2 linked regions of the Pyxidicoccus trucidator genome follow. Each later gene encodes a partner of the first gene's protein in a complex. Links are inferred from orthologs where the notes say so. Each region holds a gene or a part of one and is shown in the gene's direction. Other genes may lie near its edges.

The links.
Region 2: the proteins of G4D85_RS12115 (region 1) and tolR are in contact, whole or in part, in a cryo-EM structure (PDB 9DDO), measured with the Escherichia coli proteins. The link is inferred for Pyxidicoccus trucidator from one-to-one orthologs.

Annotation. Positions count from the first base shown.
Region 1 is NZ_JAAIXZ010000003.1:514,085-517,256, reverse strand. Bases 218-3,079 are described here. They hold G4D85_RS12115 (MotA/TolQ/ExbB proton channel family protein), read left to right. Parts: upstream 218-1,203; coding sequence 1,204-1,956; downstream 1,957-3,079. Other genes in these bases: G4D85_RS12105 (ExbD/TolR family protein), read left to right, coding at 2,359-2,784; G4D85_RS12110 (ExbD/TolR family protein), read left to right, coding at 1,940-2,347; G4D85_RS12120 (TonB family protein), read left to right, coding at 397-1,170. In the rest of the region: G4D85_RS12125 (glycosyltransferase family 87 protein), read left to right, coding at 1-177. UniProt on the Escherichia coli protein: Involved in the TonB-dependent energy-dependent transport of various receptor-bound substrates. Protects ExbD from proteolytic degradation and functionally stabilizes TonB.
Region 2 is NZ_JAAIXZ010000002.1:598,323-601,588, reverse strand. Bases 131-3,086 are described here. They hold tolR (protein TolR), read left to right. Parts: upstream 131-1,352; coding sequence 1,353-1,820; downstream 1,821-3,086. Other genes in these bases: G4D85_RS08910 (LpqB family beta-propeller domain-containing protein), read left to right, coding at 2,612-3,086; G4D85_RS08915 (energy transducer TonB), read left to right, coding at 1,824-2,615; G4D85_RS08925 (MotA/TolQ/ExbB proton channel family protein), read left to right, coding at 630-1,340; G4D85_RS08930 (hypothetical protein), read right to left, coding at 131-468. In the rest of the region: more of G4D85_RS08930, read right to left, coding at 1-130; more of G4D85_RS08910, read left to right, coding at 3,087-3,266. UniProt on the Escherichia coli protein: Involved in the TonB-dependent energy-dependent transport of various receptor-bound substrates.

The DNA of each region.
Region 1 (3,172 bases):
TTCGGGCCCGCGCTGTCACACGACGTCCTCCTGTGGCGCCCGTTCGCCGTCATCTACTCCGTGCTGCTCATCGCGCTGCTGTGGCAGGTGCGCCGGGCAGGTGCGCCCCGCGCCGTGACGACAGCGGGCGAGCTGTCACGGCTGCCCCGCACGTTGCTCGGCATGCGCGTGCCGTGACGCTTTCGTCATCCACCTGAAGGCCCTGTCACACCCGGCACGGCCGACACGCGTACGGGTTCCGTGACATTCCTGGCTTTCGCGTGATGGCGCGGTCACACGCAGCTCACGCGCAAGCAGCCAGCCGAGCGTCGTGACACTTCCGCCATGGTGTTGGTAGCGAAGTGTCACGGCTCCCGGACCTGCCTGAAACATGGCGTCGCTATATGCGGTCCAGCCATGTTCGAAACGTTCGAAAGCGCCACTGACGTTGCCTCGGCCCGGCGGTTCGCGCTCTCCACCACGGCGTCCATCGGCGTCTTCGTGCTGATCGGCGTCGCCGTCGTGTCCGCGGCCAGCAAGGTGCGCGAGGTCATCGAGGAGAAGAAGGGCGTGGACGTGGTCTTCCGTCCGCCCCCGCCTCCCGTCGTCGAGGTGAAGCCACCCCCGCCTCCGCCTCCGCCTCCACCCGCTCCCAAGCCGAAGCTGGCCCCCAAGCCGGCTCCCATCGCCAAGGCACCGCCGCCCGCCGCGCCCACCGTGGCGCCCGCGCCGCTCGTCGCCCCAGACGCCGTGCCGCTGACGAAGCCTCCCGAGGCCGAGCGGGAGACTGTCGCCGCCGCGCCCATCGCCGTGGGCGGCACCGGCGCACTCGTTCCCGGAGGCATCGTGGGTGGCACTGGCATCGGCCAGGGACTCGCGGGCGGGGGTGGCCGCGTGGCCCCCATCAACCTCCCGGAGTCCGCCACGCCTCCGGAGCCGCTCGAGTCCAACCTCATCCCCGAGTACCCCTCCGAGGCCCGCTCCAAGGGCCAGGAAGGCCTCGTCATCCTCAAGGGCGTGGTCGAAGTCGACGGCCGCGTCACCCAGCTCAAGGTCATGCGCGGTGACGAGCCGTTCGCCAGCGCCGCCCTCGCCGCGGTGAAGGCGTGGCGCTTCCGGCCCGCCGTCGTGTCTGGCCAGCCCACCGCCGTCTACCGCATCTTCAAGGTCCCCTTCCGCCTCAAGTCGTAGGCCTCACCGCCCTGCCCCCAGGAGCACTCCGTCATGAACTTCAATCTCAGGGACATCTACAACCACATGGGCGTGTTCGCCCTGGGTATCGCCTGGACGCTCATCCTCTTCGCAGTCGCGTCCCTCGCGGTGTTCTTCGAGCGCCTCTTCGTCTTCTCCCGCTCCCGCGCCGTCTCCAAGCGCTTCGCCGGCCGGGCCGGCCCGTTCCTCGCGCAGCACCAGCATGAGGCCCTCGTGAAGGAGGCCGAGGCCACCAAGGGCAGCCACCTGGCCGTCCTGCTCGGCGGCGGAATGAAGACCTTCCTCGCGAAGTGCCGCCTCCCCGCCGGCAAGCTCGGCCCCGTCGAGCTCACCCGCCGCGAGCTGGTCCGCATCAATGACCGCGTCAGCGCCGACGTGCGCCGGGGCATGTCGGTGCTCGCCACCGTGGGCTCGGTGGCCCCGTTCGTCGGTCTGCTCGGCACCGTGGTCGGCATCATCGAGGCCTTCGCCGGCATCGCCAAGGAGGGCTCCGGCGGCCTGGGCGCGGTGTCCGCCGGCATCGCCGAGGCGCTCGTCGTCACCGCGCTCGGCCTGCTCGTCGCCATCCCCGCGGTGCTGATGTTCAACTTCCTGTCCACCCGCGCGGACGCGCTCCAGCTCTCCCTCGACTCCGCCCGGAGCGAGTTCATGGACTACCTGGAGGACCTGGGCCCGCAGAAGCCCGCCGCGACGAATGGCGCCGCGGTGGCCACCGGTCCGGAGCTGGCGGCCCGCAAGGAGTCTCGCGATGTCCACCCCGCGTAGGGCCATCGTTCCGGAGATGAACGTGACGCCGCTGGTGGACGTGGTGCTCGTCCTCCTCATCATCTTCATGGTCGTCACGCCCCAGATTGAAGCCGGCGCCTCCGTGGAGCTGCCCACGGCCACCAACCCGGACAAGGAGAACAAGGAGCTCAAGCCCTTCACGGTGAGCCTGGCCTCCAACGGCGCCTTCTTCCTCGACCGCAAGGAGCTGAAGCGCGACGCGCTCCTCACCGAGCTGAAGGCCGTGCATCAAAAGGACCCGGAGGCTCCCGTCGTGCTGAAGGCCGACCGCGGCGTGCGCTACTCCGAGGTGCGCGGCGTCTTCAAGGCCATGCAGGACATCGGCTTCCCCGGCATCAACCTGCAGGTCGTCGACAGGCAGAAGAACTAGGAGCGCACGCCATGGCATTCGATGTCGGAGGCGGAAAGGGCGGACTTCGCCCGACCATGAACGTGACGCCGCTGGTGGACGTGGTGCTCGTCCTGCTCATCATCTTCATGGTCGTCACCCCGCTGCTCACCAAGCAGATGTGGATGAACGTGCCCGCGAAGAGCGACAAGCAGGACCCACCGCCGCCTCCGCCCGACGCACTGCCGCCGGTGGTGCTCACGGTGGACAGGGCCGGCGTGCTGCGCATCAACCGGGAGGAAGTGCCACGCGAGCAGGTGGTGGCCCGCCTCCAGCGCATGCTCAACGCGCGCCCGGACAAGATTGTGTTCTTCGACGCCAGCGATGACGTGCCGTACGGCGCCGCCATGGACGTGCTGGACCTCGCCCGGGGCGGGGACATCACCGTGGGCGTGCTGCCGGAAAAGCTCGCGGACTGAAGCAGCCACGCGGCGGACCGTGACTCCGAGTTTTCGGTCCGCCGTCTGAATCGTCACAAGCCATCCATTCAGCTGCCATGCGTGTCGCGTTGTTTATGCGCGCCGACCGCCGGCAAGGAGATTCGTGTTGTCTCGCACCGTCCCTTCGCGCGCCCTCGTGGCAGCGCTCGCACTTCTCGCCGCATCCGCGCTCGCACAGACGGATGGCTCCGCCCCCGCGGCTCCCGGCCCCGCGGCTCCGTCCGTGACGTCCCCTTCCACGGCTCAGCCCACTGATGTCCCGGATACCCGGGCTTCCGGTACGCCCGCCTCGGGTGGCATCGAGGGCGGAACGAACGTTCCTTCCAGCGCCCCCGCCGTCAGGCCCGAGGGTGGAACGAACGGTCCT
Region 2 (3,266 bases), on another replicon or contig:
CTGGTTGCAGTTGGGGCTCGGGCTGGCGTTGTTCGCCGGGAAGAGCCAGCTCACGTACGCGAACGAGGGCGGGGTGCCCGTCGGCGTCATGTCGACGTCCACCGTCACATCGCCGTTCACCGTGAAGGTGCCGCTGGCGAAGTAGAGGCGCTCGTTGTCGTAGCTGACGCCCTCGATGCTGAAGTTGTAGACGCCCGGCACGAAGTCATGAAGGACGATGCCGTCGAAGCCGTTGGCATTGCAGGGATAGCGGCCGCCGTTCTGCAGGGACTCGCCAGGGATGACGATGTTGACGCCCGCGATGTCGCGGTCCTCGGAGCAGCGCAGGCCTCCGAAGGTCCAGCGGAACGTGATGTCGCCCGGGTACGTATCCTGGGGCACGTCACAGCAGTCGTCGTTGTCGTGGATGATGCAGCCGGGGGTAACCGCCGCCAGGCAGAGGAATGCAACCAGCAGTCGGGAGTTCATGGGAGACCTGTTCGTGGGGTGGTGAGGTGTTCGGCCCGTTACAAACCCTCCAGACGGGCGCACTCGGGAATTATTCACCCGCACGCGCAAGCCGCTTCAAGCAGCCGGGCGTGCCTCCTTTGTTTGACCCTGTTGTATCGGAGTGTTACGGCCTGCACCCCATGACGCCCCACCTGCCCCTGGCGCTCGGCGCCATGAACTACGTGGAGATCATCCGCGACGCTTCCTTCATCGAGCTGGCCGTCCTGCTGCTCCTGATGGGCGTGTCCGTGGCCTCCTGGGCCCTCATCGCCATGAAGGCGACCCAGCTCTCGAAGGCCCGCGCACAATCTCTCACCTTCCTCGACACCTTCTGGAAGGCCTCCCGCCTGGAGTCCATCTACCAGACGGCCCAGAAGCTCGACGGCTCGCCGCTGTCGAAGGTCTTCTGCGCCGGCTATGAGGAGCTGAGCAAGCTGGCTCAGGCCAAGGACGGCGGCGCCGAGGGCGCCATGGCCGAGCGAATGGGTGGCATCGAGAACGTGGAGCGCGCGCTGAACCGGGCCTCCACCGCGCAGATTACGGAGTTGGAGAACCGGGTGTCCTTCCTGGGCACGGTGGGCGCGGCGTCGCCCTTCGTGGGCCTGTTCGGCACCGTCATCGGCATCCTCAGCGCGTTCAACCAGATTGCCGAGCAGGGCAACGCGACGCTGGCCACCGTGGCCGCGCCGGTGGGCAACGCGCTGTTCGCCACGGCGGCGGGCCTGTTCGCGGCGATTCCGGCGGTGGTGGCCTACAACTCGTTCGTCAGCCGCATCAAGGTGTTCGACACGGAGATGGCCAACTTCTCCGCGGACTTCCTCAACATCATCAAGCGGCACTTCTTCCGCTAGGCGGGCACTGCCATGGGAATGGGCGGAGGCAACCGCGGCGGTGGCCGCACCACCATGAGTGAGATCAACGTCACGCCCATGGTGGACGTGATGCTGGTGCTGCTCATCATCTTCATGGTGACGGCGCCCCTCATCCAGCAGGGCGTGAAGGTGAACCTGCCGGAGACGAAGGCGGCGCCGGTGGAGGCCACGGAGAAGAAGCTGGTGCTGTCCATCGACGCCGGCCGAAAGGTCTACATCGGCGATGCCGAGGTGGCGCTGGAGGAGCTGTCGGAGAAGCTGGCCGCCAACGCCAAGGCCCAGGCCGACAAGGAGGTCTACCTCCACGCGGACCGGGACGTGCCCTACGGCGTGGTGGTGGAGGTCATGGCCGCGGCGCAGAAGGCGGGCATCAACAACGTGGGGATGATCACGGACCCCACGGGTGGGGGCAAGGCGTCCAACGACAAGAAGGGCAAGTCGAAGGAGGCGAAGCGCTAGCCCATGACGGACTCCGCGGTGACCCACAGCCTGCTCGTCTCGCGTCCCACGCGGCTGTCGCGCTTCGCGCTGGCCTCCGTGGTGGGGCACATCCTCGTGCTGCTCGCGGCGGTGCTGTATGCCCGCTTCAACTCCGGGCCGAAGGTGGACCTGGACGCGAAGCCCATCCGCGCCACGCTGGTGCGGCTGGGCAAGCCGAGAGACCCCAAGCTGCTGCCGCGCAAGGAACAGCTCCCGCCGCCGCCCAAGCAGGTAGACGCGCCCAAGCCCGCCCCGGACGCGCCGCCTCCGCCCACGTCCGCCGCGGTGGCAGTGCCGATTCCGGGCGTGAAGCCCGAGCCCTCCGCCCCCAAGGCCGCGCCCCAGAAGGGCGAGACAACGGGCGAGGACCGGCGCAAGCGGCTCTTCGGCGCCTTCGACAAGACGGCCAAGGCGGCCGAGCCCGAGGAGGCCGAGGGCGCGGAGGATGGCGACCCGGACGGCGACTCGGCCACGGCCGAGGGCGAGCGCTACTTCGGCCTGCTCCAGTCGCAGGTGCGCCGGCACTACAACGTGGCGGACACCATCCCCGACTCGGAGCGCCTGCGCCTCAACACCGTCGTCGCGGTGCGCCTGGGCCGCACCGGTGAAGTGCTGGACGTGAGCCTCACGAAGCCCAGTGGGAATGACCTGTTCGACTCGGCCGTCGTCACGGCCGTGCGCAAGGCGTCCCCCTTCTCGCCTCCTCCGGACCACCTCCGGGACACGCTGCAGAAGCACGGTGTCAACCTGAGCTTCAGACCGAACGCCCTATGAAAGCCCTGCTCCTCTCCCTGGTCCTCGTCCCGTTCGCGGCGCTCGCGCAGGCGCCGACGATTGAAATCTCCGGCGCCAACTTCCGCCCGCTGCCCGTGGCAGTGCCCGCGCCCGTGACGCAGAACGACGGCGCGAAGAAGCAGGCGACCACCTTCGACACGGCCTTCGGCTTCGACCTGGCCGCCTCCGGCATCCTCCAGGTGTTGGACCGCAAGAGCTTCACCGCGGACGCGACGGAGGGCATGACGGCCGGCAGCATCAACTTCAGCCGCTGGGCAGACGTGGGCGCCGAGGCGCTGGTGAAGGTGTCCCTGGCGCAGGACGGCGGCGTGCTGCGCGGCGAATTGCGCCTGTTCAACGTGGGCACCGGCCGCGAGGACCTGAAGGTGGCGAAGGACGCTCCGGCCGACGAAGCGTCGCTGCTGGCGCACCGGCTGGCGGACGCGCTCTACCGGCACTTCACCCGCGAGCCCAGCCCGTTCCTGTCGCGCATCACCTACGTGCGCAAGGCCGGCCAGAATCGCGACGTGGTGGTGGCGGACTGGGACGGCGGCAACCCCATGTCGCTCACCAAGGGGGGCATCAACATCCTCCCCGCGCTGAGCCCGGACGCCTCGCAGGTGGCCTTCACCACCTACCGCAAGGGCCGGC